3 regions of the Halomonas sp. BMC6 genome follow, and region 1 is predicted to be linked to each of the others. Evidence: predicted binding sites of a transcription regulator. Region 1 holds the regulator's gene; each other region holds the start of a gene.
What was found. Region 1 encodes sigma-54, which starts transcription at its own class of promoters, with help from an activator protein. Its sites were predicted from a motif close to TGGCACNNNNNTTGCTNT; they were not measured.
Positions count from the first base shown of each region.

Region 2: a site for sigma-54 is predicted at 1,884-1,901, ahead of speB (agmatinase). Genes of this name have one in related genera too.
Region 3: a site for sigma-54 is predicted at 2,174-2,191, ahead of urtA (urea ABC transporter substrate-binding protein). Genes of this name have one in related genera too.

Region 1 covers NZ_CAXNSH010000001.1:3,220,477-3,225,270, forward strand. Annotated here, with positions in the region: gene lptA (lipopolysaccharide transport periplasmic protein LptA) at 1-239, shown strand, start outside; gene lptB (LPS export ABC transporter ATP-binding protein) at 251-1,009, shown strand; gene AB6K10_RS15780 (RNA polymerase factor sigma-54) at 1,115-2,530, shown strand; gene raiA (ribosome-associated translation inhibitor RaiA) at 2,628-2,936, shown strand; gene ptsN (PTS IIA-like nitrogen regulatory protein PtsN) at 2,941-3,408, shown strand; gene rapZ (RNase adapter RapZ) at 3,466-4,386, shown strand; gene AB6K10_RS15800 (HPr family phosphocarrier protein) at 4,428-4,697, shown strand; gene pmbA (metalloprotease PmbA) at 4,716-4,794, opposite strand, start outside.
Region 2 covers NZ_CAXNSH010000001.1:284,744-289,537, reverse strand. Annotated here, with positions in the region: gene AB6K10_RS01345 (hypothetical protein) at 1-177, opposite strand, end outside; gene AB6K10_RS01340 (sigma 54-interacting transcriptional regulator) at 306-1,724, opposite strand; gene speB (agmatinase) at 1,974-2,924, shown strand; gene AB6K10_RS01330 (YjiH family protein) at 3,059-4,441, shown strand; gene AB6K10_RS01325 (5-guanidino-2-oxopentanoate decarboxylase) at 4,452-4,794, shown strand, end outside.
Region 3 covers NZ_CAXNSH010000001.1:496,652-501,445, forward strand. Annotated here, with positions in the region: gene urtB (urea ABC transporter permease subunit UrtB) at 1-594, opposite strand, end outside; gene urtA (urea ABC transporter substrate-binding protein) at 678-2,030, opposite strand; gene AB6K10_RS02275 (tripartite tricarboxylate transporter permease) at 2,407-3,906, opposite strand; gene AB6K10_RS02280 (tripartite tricarboxylate transporter TctB family protein) at 3,956-4,438, opposite strand; gene AB6K10_RS02285 (tripartite tricarboxylate transporter substrate binding protein) at 4,546-4,794, opposite strand, start outside.

The DNA.
Region 1 (4,794 bases):
TGCGCAATCAGCTCGAAGATCAAGAAACCCCCATGGAGGGCTGGGCGCGTCGTATCGTTTACCATGTCGCCGAACGCCGTGTCGAACTGATCGACCAAGCCGAACTGACACAGCAAGGCGACCGTTTCCAAGGGGGGCGTTTGGAGTACTTCATCGACCAGGAAGTGGTGCAAGCACGCTCCGACGTGAGCGGTAGCGACAACCAGCGCATTCGCATGACTCTTCAGCCCGAACAATAGGGAGCGGCCACGTGGCAGCATCAACCTCTGCAGATTCCGCACCTGTCAAAACGCTCTACGCCCATCACCTAGCGAAGAGCTACAAACGCCGTCGGGTCGTGAAAGATATCAACCTGGAAATCGCTCAGGGTAGCGTCGTCGGCCTGCTGGGGCCCAACGGGGCGGGTAAAACCACGTCGTTTTACATGATCGTTGGACTGGTCAAATCCGATGCCGGTAGCGTCGGTATCGACGACGTCGACCTGACCCATGCGCCCATGCACGAGCGCGCCATGGCCGGGATTGGCTACCTTCCCCAGGAAGCCTCCATTTTCCGCAAGCTCTCGGTGGCCGATAACATCATGGCGATTCTCGAGACGCGCAAAGCGCTGGACCGCAGCGCTCGGGAAGCACGCCTCGAGTCACTGCTCGAAGATTTCCATATTACCCACATTCGCGACAACCTGGGCATGAGCCTCTCAGGGGGCGAGCGCCGCCGAGTGGAGATCGCTCGCTCACTCGCTACCGAGCCCGCATTCATTCTGCTCGACGAGCCGTTTGCCGGGGTCGACCCTATTTCAGTGGGTGAAATCAAAACCATCATTCGCGCACTGAAAAAACGCCACATCGGCGTCTTGATCACTGACCATAACGTGCGCGAAACCCTGGATATTTGTGACATTGCCTACATCGTTGGCGACGGCCATATCATCGCCAGTGGAAACGCCCAGGAGATCCTCAATAACCAGAAGGTTCGTGATGTCTATCTAGGCGCAGACTTCCGCCTCTAAACTCTGGCCTGACCAAACTTTTCTTTTAGTGGCATGCTTATTGCACTTGCACAGAGTCATAACTCGCTCTAGGGTGGAGCTTTCTGATTAACGAGTGGTTCTCAGATGGTCATGAAAGCTTCTCTCCAATTGCGTATCGGCACACAGCTGACCATGACACCTCAGCTGCAGCAGGCCATTGCCCTGCTACAGCTCTCAACGCTGGACCTCCGTCAAGAAATTCAGCAAGCGCTGGACGCTAACCCCATGCTCGAACAAGAGGATGAGTTTGGCGAACAGGCTGTTAGCGAGCCTCAAGAGGCCGAGTGGTCGGACAGCATTCCCAACGAACTCTCCGTAGACAGCGACTGGTCGGACACCTACCAAGACATGGGCAGCTTGGGCGGTAGCAGCGAAGGACCCGACTTCGAGCGCCAAGCCGCAGGCCAAAGCCTTCATGGCCATCTGTTATGGCAATTGGCCATGACTGACTTCTCTCCCCGCGACTATGCCATTGCCGAAAGCCTGATCGATGCACTGGATGCCAACGGCTATCTCACTCAACCGCTCAACGACATCCGCGAAGGCCTCAAGGCGCAAGGCCACGACAGCCTGAGCCAGCGTGAAGTAGAAAACACCCTGTTGCGCTTACAACAGTTCGAGCCCACCGGCGTGTTTGCCCGCGACCTGCGCGAGTGCCTGATGCTTCAGCTGGCCGCGCTGCCTGAAGACACCCCGCTATTGATGCCCGCAAAACGCTTGGTGCGTCAGTTTCTCGAAGCCTTGGGCAAAGACGATTTACGGCTACTCAAGCGCCGCCTGAGCCTGGATGACGAGCAGTTGGACGACGTCATCCGTTTAATTCGCAGCCTTGACCCACGCCCAGGCAGCGCCTACGGCGTGACCGACGACAGCTATATTACGCCCGATTTGGTCGTGCGCCATGACAACGAGGGCTGGCACTTAGAGCTCAACCCGGAGGCGCTGCCGCGCCTGCGTATCCAGCCCGATTACGCCAGTTTGATCAAACGCGCCGACAAGAGCCAAGACAACCAGTTCTTGAAAGAGCACCTCCAAGAAGCTCGCTGGCTGATCAAAAGCCTTTCCAGCCGTAATGACACGCTTCTGCGAGTAGGTCGTGAAATCATCGCCCGCCAGATCGGCTTTCTAGAGCACGGCGAAGAGGCCATGAAACCGCTGATCCTGGCCGACATCGCCGAGGCCGTGGAGATGCACGAGTCCACGATCTCCCGTGTGACGACGCAGAAATTCATACATACGCCACGAGGCGTGTTCGAGTTGAAGTACTTCTTCTCGAGCCAAGTCAGCAGCCACGATGGCGGCGATAGCCACTCCAGCACCGCCATTCGTGCACGGATCAAAAAACTGATACAAGAGGAGCCGTCGGGTAAACCGCTCTCCGATAGTCGCCTGGTGACCCTCCTTGAGGAGGGAGGCATCAGCGTTGCCCGGCGTACGGTAGCGAAATATCGCGAGTCAATGGGTATTCCCTCGTCCAGTGAGCGCCGCCGTTTACGTTAGTTAAACGGTAGGGCATGACAAACTCGACGCAGGGGCTTTGCAATAGCGCAAAAAGGGTTACAATCGAAGTACAGCCCGATGGATAAGGAGCACGTCAATGCAAGTAAACATCACTGGTCATCACGTTGAACTGACTGACGCCTTGCGTGACTACGTTAACGAAAAGCTGGAACGCGTCGAACGCCACTACGACAACATCACCACGGTGCAAGTGACCTTATCTGTCGAGAAGGAACGCCAGCAGGCAGCCTGTACGCTGCATGCCGCCGGTGCCGACCTTCATGCCGAAGCCCTCGATAACGACATGTATGCCGCTATCGATGCGCTCGCAGACAAAATCGATCGTCAACTCGTTAAACACAAGGAAAAAGCACAAGCTCGCGCCCAGGGCGCAGGCGTGCGTTAACTCAATGACGTTGGAAACCATCCTCCCCCCGGAGCGCGTGCTCTACGACGTGCCCGGGGGCAGCAAAAAACGGGTGCTGGAGTTTTTCAGCACCTTCATCGCCCAAAACACACCCAGCCTCGATAGCCAAGAAGTGTTTAGCCGCCTGATTGGACGCGAGCGTCTCGGCAGCACGGGAATTGGCAACGGCGTTGCCATCCCCCACGCACGTAGCCCGCACTGTAGCTCGCCCATCGCCGGCTTTTTGAAACTTGCCGAGCCGGTCGATTTCGATGCCATCGATGGCGACCCCGTCGATCTAGTGTTCGTGTTGCTCGTACCCGAAGAGGCGGACGACACGCATCTCGCTCTGCTTGGGCAAGTCGCGACGATCATGAACGATGCGAATACCCGTCAACAGTTACGCAAAGCCAGCAGTCAAAAAGAGTTATTGACCCTAATGACGGCCAAGATACGCGAACAGGCCGCGTAAGATACTCACACGTCCATCACTGTTTATTTCCTACGCTCATACGCCAAGAGAGACGCTATGCAACTGGTGATCATTAGCGGCCGTTCGGGGTCCGGTAAATCTATCGCCTTACAAGCGCTGGAGGATCTTGGCTATTATGCGATCGATAACTTACCTGCCATGCTGCTGGGCTCGCTGATCGATGAGCTGCGCGCTCAAGGCGAACGCACCCGTATTGCCGTTAGCATCGATGCGCGCAACCTCCCCATCGCGCTGGAGCGTCTGCCAGCGCTGTTGGAAGAGCTACGCCAGCGAGACATTCGTTTTCAGGTGATCTATCTAACCACGGACGCACGCATTCTGCTGGAGCGCTACTCCGCCACTCGTCGTCGCCACCCCCTCACTCGCGACAGCGAAATGACGCTGGAAGAGGCGATCAACAAAGAGGAGGAGACGCTACATGAAATACGCGATCTCGCCGATTTATTGATCGATACGTCTCGGCTCTCCGTCCACGATTTGCGCCGCCGCATTACCGATCAAGTGGCCCACCAGCGCCAGCATCAGCTCACGCTCACCTTTGAGTCCTTCGGCTATAAACGCGGCGTTCCGCTGGATGCGGATTTGGTCTTCGACGTACGCTGTCTGCCCAACCCATACTGGGACCCTACCCTTCGGCAATATACTGGCCGCGATGCCAATATCGTCGCTTTCTTGAGCGGTTACCCGGTAGTGGAAGCCATGGCCAGCGATATTCAGGCTTGGTTGGAGAAGTGGTTACCGGCCTACCAAAACAGCCAACGTAGCTACATGACCGTAGCTATCGGCTGCACGGGCGGTCAGCACCGCTCCGTTTACATGGTGGAGCAGCTCGCCCAGCGGCTCGTTAAGCAGACCGGAGAAGTGCAGTTGAGGCATCGCGAACTGGGGCTGCAGTACACGCTGAGCGAAGAGCCCGTGGCGCCAAGCCCCACCACCGCGACCACCCGTACGCCCTAAGCCTTTTTATTCAAAGACCCACTCGGCAAAAAGGAACCAGAGTGCCCGAAAGAACGTTAACCCTTACCAACCAGCGCGGCCTCCATGCCCGCGCGGCCACCAAATTGGTTCAGTGTGGCCAGCAGTTTTCTGCCAGCATCCACGTATACAAGCAGCAGCAAAAAGCCGATGCCGCTAATATCATGTCGCTGCTGATGCTCGCGGCGCCCTGCGGCACCGAACTCACTGTAGCTGCGGAAGGGGAAGACGCCGAACAAGCGCTCGATGCCATCGAAGCGCTGTTCGACGCGCGGTTTGACGAAGACCAGTAACCGACTCCGCGTCAACGATTAGCTGCCAGCGACGGTCATCGCATCCACAAGCCAACTACCCGTGTGAATGCTGCCACGGGTATCCGTGTCATCGCCC
Region 2 (4,794 bases), 2.9 Mb from region 1:
GGGAAGGGAGGAGGTTTCACCCTCAATCACCGCGCCGTGTTCGCCCTCTATCAGAGGTAGAAAGTTCATGGCCATACTGCTGGTAGCGTTAGCAGTATCTACGCTGTCAGTCTGGTCGCTAAGTGTGCCTTCCTGCACGATGTTTCCCTGCTGCATCAAGATGACATGATCTCTCATGCTCAAGGCCTCTGTCTGGTCGTGAGTGGCGTTCGTCGACGCCTTTTAGCGTCGTGTAATGGGATCATGTGATGGCGATGTTGCGGTTGAATGACGCTTATGTGGCAGGCGGGTGACGTGTGGGAGCGTTAATGGGTGATTTTAATGTCATAACGCTGTAACCGCCGCACCACGCTGGACTGGCTGATACCCAGCCGTTTGGCGATGGCATAGGTGCTGGGCAGCGTGTGACACAACGTTTGTAGCGCGTCCCGCTCTAACCGCTCTAGGTACTCTTTCAAGCTTTCGCCTGAGGCGAGCGGTGCCGCCAAAGGTGAGGCAGATACATTCGCCAAGCTGTGGGTATGCTGTTCGCTATAGGCTTGCGTTGCAGGCACTTCGATTTGATCCGTTGGGCTTGAAAGCCAAGCTCTCTCCAGCCAGTTTTCCAGCTCCCTAACATTACCCGGCCAGTCGCTGCCCATGAGCGTCGACCATACTTGATTACCGAGGATTTTCTGCCGCCCATAGCGCTGGTTCAGCCGTTGTAGGCACGCTTCCACTAGGTCGGGAATATCCTCACGTCGTTCGCGCAAAGGTGGCAGGGTGACGGGAATGACGTTGAGGCGGTAATAAAGATCCAGGCGGAAAAGCCCCGCTTCCACCTGCTTGCCCAAATCCTGATTGGTCGCGACCACCAAGCGGAAATCGACCCGACGAGAGCGCGTATCCCCAAGGCGGGTCAGGCTGCCATCCTGAATGACCTTGAGCAGCTTGGTTTGCATTAACAGCGGCAGCTCGCCGATTTCATCCAGAAATAGCGTGCCCCCTTCGGCCTGCTCTAACAGCCCTGCTTTGCCTTGTCGGGCTGCACCGCTGAAGGCGCCGGGCTGATAGCCAAACATTTCGGACTCAAACAGATTTTCCGGGATTGCCGCGCAGTTCACTTCAATAAAGGGGCCGTCGCAGCGCTGGCTCCAGCGGTGAAGCTGCTTGGCAAACGCGGTCTTGCCGACGCCGGATTCGCCGAGCATCAGGACGTTGGCATCCGACGGCGCAACACGCTTGAGCAGTAGGGCAATTTCGCGCATCACATGGCTTCTGACCTGTAGGTTATCCAGCGCGTCATCCAGCGCTTGCTCTTCTGCATCAGGCGCGGCTTGGCTGCGCTTTAAGTGTTCGCTAAAGCGTTTTTGCAGCAGGGCATACTCGTCCTGCAGAAGCTGCAAGTCGGTGAGGTCTCTCGAGCGGCTGATAATGCGCTCTAGCGTGCCGTTGACGAACACCGGGTAGGCTTCTGCTATAACGCGGCGGCCTGTGCCGGTGATTTGCATTAGCTGAGCGGGCTGGCGGGTGCGCATCACTTCTACGGTAATGGAGGGCTTTAAAACGCCGGCCGCCTGCAGTTGCTGAACACTGCTTGAAAGAAGCTCTTCTCGCGATACGCCGTACACCGCCTCAGCACCGGGGCTAATATCCAAGATCTGTCCATCGCCACTGACAATGAAGAAGTGGTCGTTGGCGGTTTCTATGATGGTTTGCAGTACACGCCTGTCGATTTCGCTCATACGTCCTCCTTATCTACCGCAGCCGCTTTTATATCGTTGGATGAACGGAGTGATGCAAAAGTGACTCAGTGATTCACTATTGCATCATTTCATTGGTTGATTGATTCATTTTTGCATCGATAAGCCGGTAAACCTACCTATTTATCAGCGCAGGTGACTTGGCATGGTCTGTGCAGTACCTGTGTATGAGCGGTATGAGCTAGATAAATCAGCCGTCAGGCTGGCCACAATAAATCCAAGGAGAAAATGATGTCGGACTTTAATCAGCCGCTGGGCGGCAACACCATGCCGCGCTTTGCGGGGCCTGCCACCATGATGCGCCTGCCCACGCAAGAGAGTGCCGAAGGGCTGGATGCGGCGTTTATCGGTATACCCATGGATATCGGTACGTCGAATCGCCCGGGTACGCGCCTAGGGCCACGGCAGATTCGCGATGAGTCGCGCATGTTGCGCCCTTACAACATGGCGACAGGCGCTGCGCCGTTCGAGCGTCTTCAGGTAGCCGATATTGGCGATGTGCCCATCAATACCTTTCACCTGCCGAAAAGCGTCGACATCATCACTGCCTTCTATGACGACGTGCTCAAGCACGACTGCATTCCGTTAACCCTGGGCGGCGAGCATACGCTGACGCTACCCATTCTGCGTGCCATGGCGAAAAAGCATGGTCCGGTGGGGTTGATTCATATCGATGCCCACGCGGATGTGAACGAGCACATGTTTGGCGAACCCATTGCGCACGGCACGCCGTTCCGCCGTGCCCAGGAGGAAGGGTTACTCGCCCATAACAAGGTCGTGCAAATTGGCCTGCGCGGGACCGGTTATGCCCCTGAAGATTTCGACTGGTGCCGCGAGCAGGGCTTCCGTGTGGTGCAGGCTGAGGAGTGCTGGCACCGCTCGCTGGCGCCATTGATGGCGGAAGTGCGCGAACAAATGGGCGATATCCCCGTGTATATCAGCTTTGATATCGATGGCTTAGACCCCTCCGTTGCCCCCGGTACCGGCACCGTGGAAATGGGCGGCCTAACCTCTGCCCAAGGCTTGGAAATTGTGCGGGGCACCGCTGGCTTGAACATCGTCGGTGGTGACTTAGTAGAGGTATCACCGCCTTATGACCCCAGCGGTAATACGGCGCTGATGGGGGCCACGCTGCTGTATGAAATGCTCTGCGTACTGCCGGGCGTTAAGCATAACGCCTAAACCTAGCACACACGTGTTCATAAAAAGCGCCGACCTAACAAGGCGCAGATGACAAAACATAAGAAGGGGAGCCGCGCTTCCCTTCAGGACGCCGCCAGCCCACCTCCAATAATCACATCCAATAGGTGAACCGTATGTCTTATTCTCAAGCGAAGTCGGAAGAACCCACTTCGTCCTCATTGATCCCCCGAGCACATCTTCTAAAGTTTTTGCTGCCTTCGCTGATGGGCGTACTGCTTTTTCTAGTGCCGTTTCAAGTCGGTGATTCGATCAATATCGGCATGGGGTTAATGGCCGATGGCCTGCAGTCGCTTTTGGGAGCTGCACTGCCCGCGATTGCACTATGTGTGCTGTGTCTATCCGTCATCGTGACGCTCTATGTGAAGCTCGCAAAGCCTAGCTGGGCACAGCAAGGCCACTTTAAAGAGATGTTCGACGTGGGGGCTATTTGGGTAGCGCTGCGGATACTCGGTGCGATCTTCGTCATCATGACGTTTTTCCAGTTCGGCCCCGAAGTTGTCACAGCGTCTTACACGGGCGGAGTGATGCTTAATGATCTGGCACCCGTGCTACTGACGTTCTTTTTCTTTGCCGCGCTGCTACTGCCTTTTCTGGTCGAGTTCGGCTTTATGGAGTTTATTGGCACCATGGTGCGTAAGCCGTTCCGGGTCATCTTTAACCTGCCGGGGCGCAGCGCGATTGATGCCACTGCGTCATGGATGGGCTCCGGTACGGTAGGCGTTTTGATTACCGCACAGCAGTACGAGCAGGGCTACTATAACGGCCGCGAGGCTTCGGTGATCGCGACCAACTTCTCCGTTGCTTCCATCGCTTTCAGCTTGCTGGTAACAAACTTTGTCGAGATCAACCACCTCTTCGTACAGTTTTATTTCACGGTAGTGGTTTCTGGGTTGATGGCAGCTGTCATCGTCTCGCGGATTCCGCCGCTGTCGCGTAAATCCGATGACTATTACGAGCCGGTCGGCTGCCAGTTAAGCGAAGAGCGCACCGAAAACGTGGGCCTGTTCCGCTACAGCCTGCTGCAAGCAACCCGCCGCGCGGCGGGCGCACCAGGACCAAAAGAGCTGGCCCGGTTGGCGCTGCTTAACGTTATCGATATCTTCCTGACGCTGCTGCCGCTGGTGTTTGCGATTGGCACCGTAGCGCTGATTTTGGCCGAGTTCACGCCGCTGTTTACCTGGCTCTCTTACCCCATGGTGCCGGTGCTGGAGCTGCTGCGAATTCCTGAAGCCCAGGCGGCCGCCCCTGCGACACTCGTCGGTTTTGCCGACATGTTCTTGCCAGCGGTGCTGGCCACCAACATTGAAAGCGAGCTGACCCGCTTCGTGATTGCCTGCCTCTCCATGACGCAGCTGGTCTATATGTCGGAGATTGGTGCGCTGCTGCTCAAGTCGAAGATTCCCATCAAGTTCTGGGAGCTGGCCGTGGTATTCCTGCTGCGTACCGCGATTACGCTGCCGATCATCGCCTTTATGGCCCACACGTTTTTCTTCTAAGGGGCCTGGTATGAACGAGTCAACGACAATGACCTGCGCCGACCTGTTGATCCACCTGCTGCGCGATACTTACGGCGTGCGCGCGCTGTTCGGCATTCCCGGTGTGCACACGGTGGAGCTGTACCGTGGCCTGGAAGGCTGTGAGATAGCGCACATCACTCCGCGCCATGAGCAGGGGGCGGGGTTTATGGCCGATGGCTATGCCCGTGCCAGCGGTCAGCCGGGGGTGTGTTTAATTATCACCGGGCCGGGGATGACCAATATTGCCACCGCCATGGGCCAAGCCCTGGCGGACTCCATTCCCATGCTGGTGATCTCCAGCGTTAATCGCCGCGATACCTTGGGCTTAGGCC
Region 3 (4,794 bases), 2.7 Mb from region 1:
CTCGACACCCGCCATCTCGCCCTGCTCGGCGCGATAAATCGCCACCGCCTGGGCCAAGCGCGTGCGAACGTACTCATCTTCCGCGTCGGCAATCACCGGTTCCAGCGTCTCGGCCAGCTCGCCGTCCACTTCGCCCAGCAAGCGGTCGGCGGAAGTGCGGCGGCGCTCGACGTTAGGCGAGTAGAGGTCCACCACGGCAATGGCGCTGCGCAGCTGGTTACGCAGCGCGTTGTTGATACCGATGCGGTCCAGGTCGCGGCGGGACATTTCGCCCAGCGGCTCGTTGGTCAGCGCATCCGCCACCGGCCAGTCACGGCCACGGTTCTCGAGCACCAGCACGAAGCGGCCATCGTCGGTGCGCTGTAGGCGGCCATCCAGCAGCGCCTGCAACCAGTCGCGGGCGCGCTCGTCGTCGCTTTGCAAAATAGTGGTAATGGCTTCGCCTTTATCGCGGTAGGAGTCCACATCCAGCGCGGTCAAAAGCGCGAGTGCGGCTTGGTCATCGGGGGTCGAGGAGCTGCTTTGTGCCTGCGCCGACACGGCGGTGCCGAGTAGCATCAAGCACAGCAGCCCCAAGGAAAGGAAACGCCTCATGGGGTTCTTCCTTTGGTGATCAAATGGGGGAGATAGCGTGCTCCCCTACTGCGCCATTGCGCTGGCGCAGTAGGGGACGGAAGTTACTCGGCGAGCGCTGCTTCGGCTTCTTCTGCTGCGGTGCTGCCACCACAGGAACCGTTCACAACGTTAAAGTTGCCGCACTCCATGGGCTTGCGCCAATCAGAGATCAGGTCACGGGAGCCCGGCAGGTAATCCGACCACGCATCACCGGCCACGGTAGAGGGCGTTTGCCAGACGATATCGAACTGGCCGTTATCCTGAACTTCACCAATCAGCACCGGCTTGGTGATGTGATGGTTAGGCATCATCGCCGCGTAACCGCCGGAGAGGTTCGGTACGGTCACGCCGATAATCGCGTCTTTCACCGTATCCACATCGGTGGTGCCCGCTTTACGCACGGCTTCGGCCCACATGTTGAAGCCAATGTAGTGAGCTTCCATGGGGTCGTTGGTCACCGACATCTCGTCACCAGTGTGCTCAATCCAGGCGTCGATAAAGTCGTAGTTGGCGTCGGTATCAACGCTCATGAAATAGTTCCAGGCGGCTAGGTGGCCCACCAGCGGCGCGGTGTCGATACCGGAAAGCTCCTGCTCACCCACCGAGAAGGCGATGACCGGAATGTCGGCGGCATCAATGCCCTGGTTAGCCAGCTCGCGGTAGAACGGCACGTTGGCGTCGCCGTTAATGGTGGAGATCACGGCAGTAGGCTTGCCCTCTTCACCAAAGCGGCGGATTTCGGAGACGATGTTCTGCCAGTCCGAGTGACCAAACGGCGTGTAGTTGACCATGATGTCTTCTTCCGCCACACCGTGCTCATCTTTCAGGAACGCTTCCAAGATGCGGTTGGTGGTGCGCGGGTAGACGTAGTCGGTGCCGATCAGCGCAAAACGTTCGATACCGACTTCGTTGATCAAATACTCAACGGCAGGGATGGCCTGCTGGTTGGGCGCGGCACCGGTGTAGAAAACGTTCTCAGAGGACTCTTCGCCTTCGTACTGCACCGGGTAGAACAGCAGGCCGTTGAGCTCTTCTACCACCGGCAGCACCGCTTTACGGGAAACGGAGGTCCAGTTGCCGAAGATCACATCCACTTCTTCCTGGGCCAGCAGCTCGCGGGCGCGCTCGGCAAACAGCGGCCAGTTAGACGCGGGGTCGACCACCACGGCTTCTAGCTGACGGCCCAGCAAGCCACCGGCTTCGTTCTGCTGCTCAATAAGCATTTCCACGGTGTCTTTCAGGGTGGATTCACTGATAGCCATGGTGCCAGAGAGCGAGTGCAAAATACCGACTTTGATCGGGTCGTCGTCTTGGGCCACCGCTTGCGCGCTGGTGCCCATCACAGCGGCGGTGATCAGGGCAGTGGCGAAACGGCTAAGGGTGCGTGGGTGTGTCTTGCGCTGCAGTGTGGTCACTTGAACCTCCTTGCGCCCCTTATGGTTGGGGCTCGTGTTTGGGGTACCGCGACCAAGCGTTGTCGTTATTGAGGCGACGGGGCACTTGGTGCGTCCACTCGTGGGTCGCGAGTTACAACTCGTATTCACACGTCGCTATACACACTGCAAGGGGTGCGCCAATGTGGAACAAAGGCCACGATTAAAAATACAATCAAACACTTAGCTGTGTACAAAAAATACCGCTCAGACCACTTAGCACCAAGATGACGCAACGCGGCGGCGCCCATGCACGATTGTTATGCACCACCACGACGCTTTGCACCACGGGCGAAGGTGCACCATAAAAAAAGCGCCCTCGCAGACGCGAGGGCGCTTTCGGGGTCCGCCAATAGTGTTAGTTCACAGCAGCAGCGGCTTTCGTGCGACGTTTTTTGAGCAGCGGCAGGCCAAGCGACAGCACGGCGATGACCAGGAGCGACAGCGAAATCGGCTTGTCGATAAAGGTAGTCCAGTCGCCACCGGAGATCTGCAGCGCCCGGCGCATGGACTCTTCCATGATGTTACCGAGAATCAGCGCAAGGATCAGCGGCGCGGTGGGGAAGCCAAACAGGCGCATGCCCAAGCCCAGCAGACCAAAGCCCAGCAGCAGCAGCAGGTCGAAGACGCTGAAGCTCATGCCGTAAACGCCGATCATGCAGAAGATCAGAATCATCGACAGCAGCAGCGGGCGCGGCAGGTCGAGGATTTTAGCGATCAGCGGGATCAGCGGCAGGTTCAGTACCAGCAGGAAGATGTTGCCGATGTACATACTGGCAATCACGCCCCAAAACACATCCGGACGCTGCTCCAACATCATCGGGCCAGGCGTCACACCCATCACCAGCAGCGCGCCCAACAGGACCGCCGTGGTACCAGAGCCCGGCACACCCAGAGTTAACAACGGCACGAAAGAGCCGGTACAGGCGGCGTTGTTGGCCGCTTCCGGAGCGGCTACGCCCTTGATGTTGCCCTGACCAAAGGTGTCGCCATCTTTCGCCAGGCGCTTCTCCATGCTGTAGCCCAGAAAGGAGCCAATGGTGGCGCCCGCCCCCGGCAGTACGCCGGTAAAGAAGCCCAGTACGGAACTGCGGCTAATGGGGCCCGCAATTTTCTTCACTTCACCGCGGCTCAGCTTCAGCGAGCCAATCACGTTGCGCGGCACCTCTTTACCACCGCCACCACGCAGCAGCATGTAGAACACTTCCGCCAAGGCGAAGATACCCAGCGCCACCACCAGGAAGTCGATGCCGTCGAGCAGTTGAATCGAGTTGAAGGTAAAGCGTTCGGTGCCGGTTTGCGTGTCGATCCCCACAATCGAGATCATCACGCCAATAACCGCCGCAATCAGGCCTTTCACCAGCGACTTATCTGACAACGACACCACCGCCGTCAGGCCCAGTACCATCAGTGCAAAGTACTCTGCGGGGCCAAAGCTCACCGCCACCTTGGAGAGCAGCGGGGCCACCAGCATCAAAAAGACCACCGAGACCGTACCGCCAATGAAGGAGGCGTAGGCGGCAATGGCCAGCGCCTTACCCGCCATGCCCTGCTTGGCCATCGGGTAACCATCGAAGGAGGTCGCTACCGTGCCCGCCACGCCGGGGGCGTTGAGCAGAATGGACGACGTCGATCCGCCGAAGATAGCGCCGTAATAGACCCCGGCCATCAGAATCAACCCAGAGGAGGGCTCCATGGCAAAGGTGATTGGAATCATCAGGGCCAGCGCGCTGATCGGCCCCAGGCCGGGCAGCATGCCGATAATAGTACCCGCAAACACACCGGCGAATACGTAGGCGATATTGATTGGCTCAAGCGCGATGCCAAAGCCGTACATCAGATTGTTTAAGGCATCCATGGGAGTGTCTCTCGTTAAAACCCGCTATAGGTGCATCCGCACGCCATGCTTAGAACGGCAGTACGCCGGTGGGTAGGTAAACATCCATTACCCGCGTCATGGTCAGGTAAAGGGCCAGTACCACACCCAGCGATACCGCTAGGTTGACGCCATGGCGGCGATAGCCGTAATAGGCGGTTAAACCCACACTTAGTAGCGTGGAGGCCAGTACGAAACCCAGCGGCACCAGCAGGAACGCATAGGCGGCAATGGCCAGCGCGGTCACGATGACACGCGCCCAGGGAGTGAACAGCAGCGGCCCGTTAGTGGCCTCATGGTCGATTTCATCAGCCCCAGCAATGGCGCTCGGCTTCTCAAAAAACAGCAGCGCGGCCAGTAGCAGCAGCGATACACCCAGCACTTTGGGGAAGAGGTCTGAATCCACCGGACGCGGCAGAGGAAACGTTGGAATTTGCCAGGCCATGGCCAGATAAGCAGCCGCTACCAGTGCCAGTACGAGCGCTAGCCACTGGTTAACATTTAATCGAGTCATTGGAATTTCTCCGAAGATGCCAACGCAGTTGCGTTAGCCCTCGCGGTAACAGATAGAAGCATCCGGCGGCGCAGAGCCGCCGGCGTATCTCTAACGGGCGCTGGCGCTTACTGGCGCAGCAGGCCCAGGTCGGTCAGCACGCTGCTGAACTGCTCTTGCTGCTCATCCAGGAAGGTGCCGAACGCGTCGCTATCCTGGTAGGCATCGATCCAGCCCAACTGGTCGCTGGCTTCGCGCCATGCGTCGGTTTCGAGCATTTCAGCGAACAAAGTCTCGTAGTACTCGACCGCTTCTTCCGGCATGTCCGGGGCGCCCATCACACCGCGCCAAATATCGAAGGTGTAATCGAAGCCCTG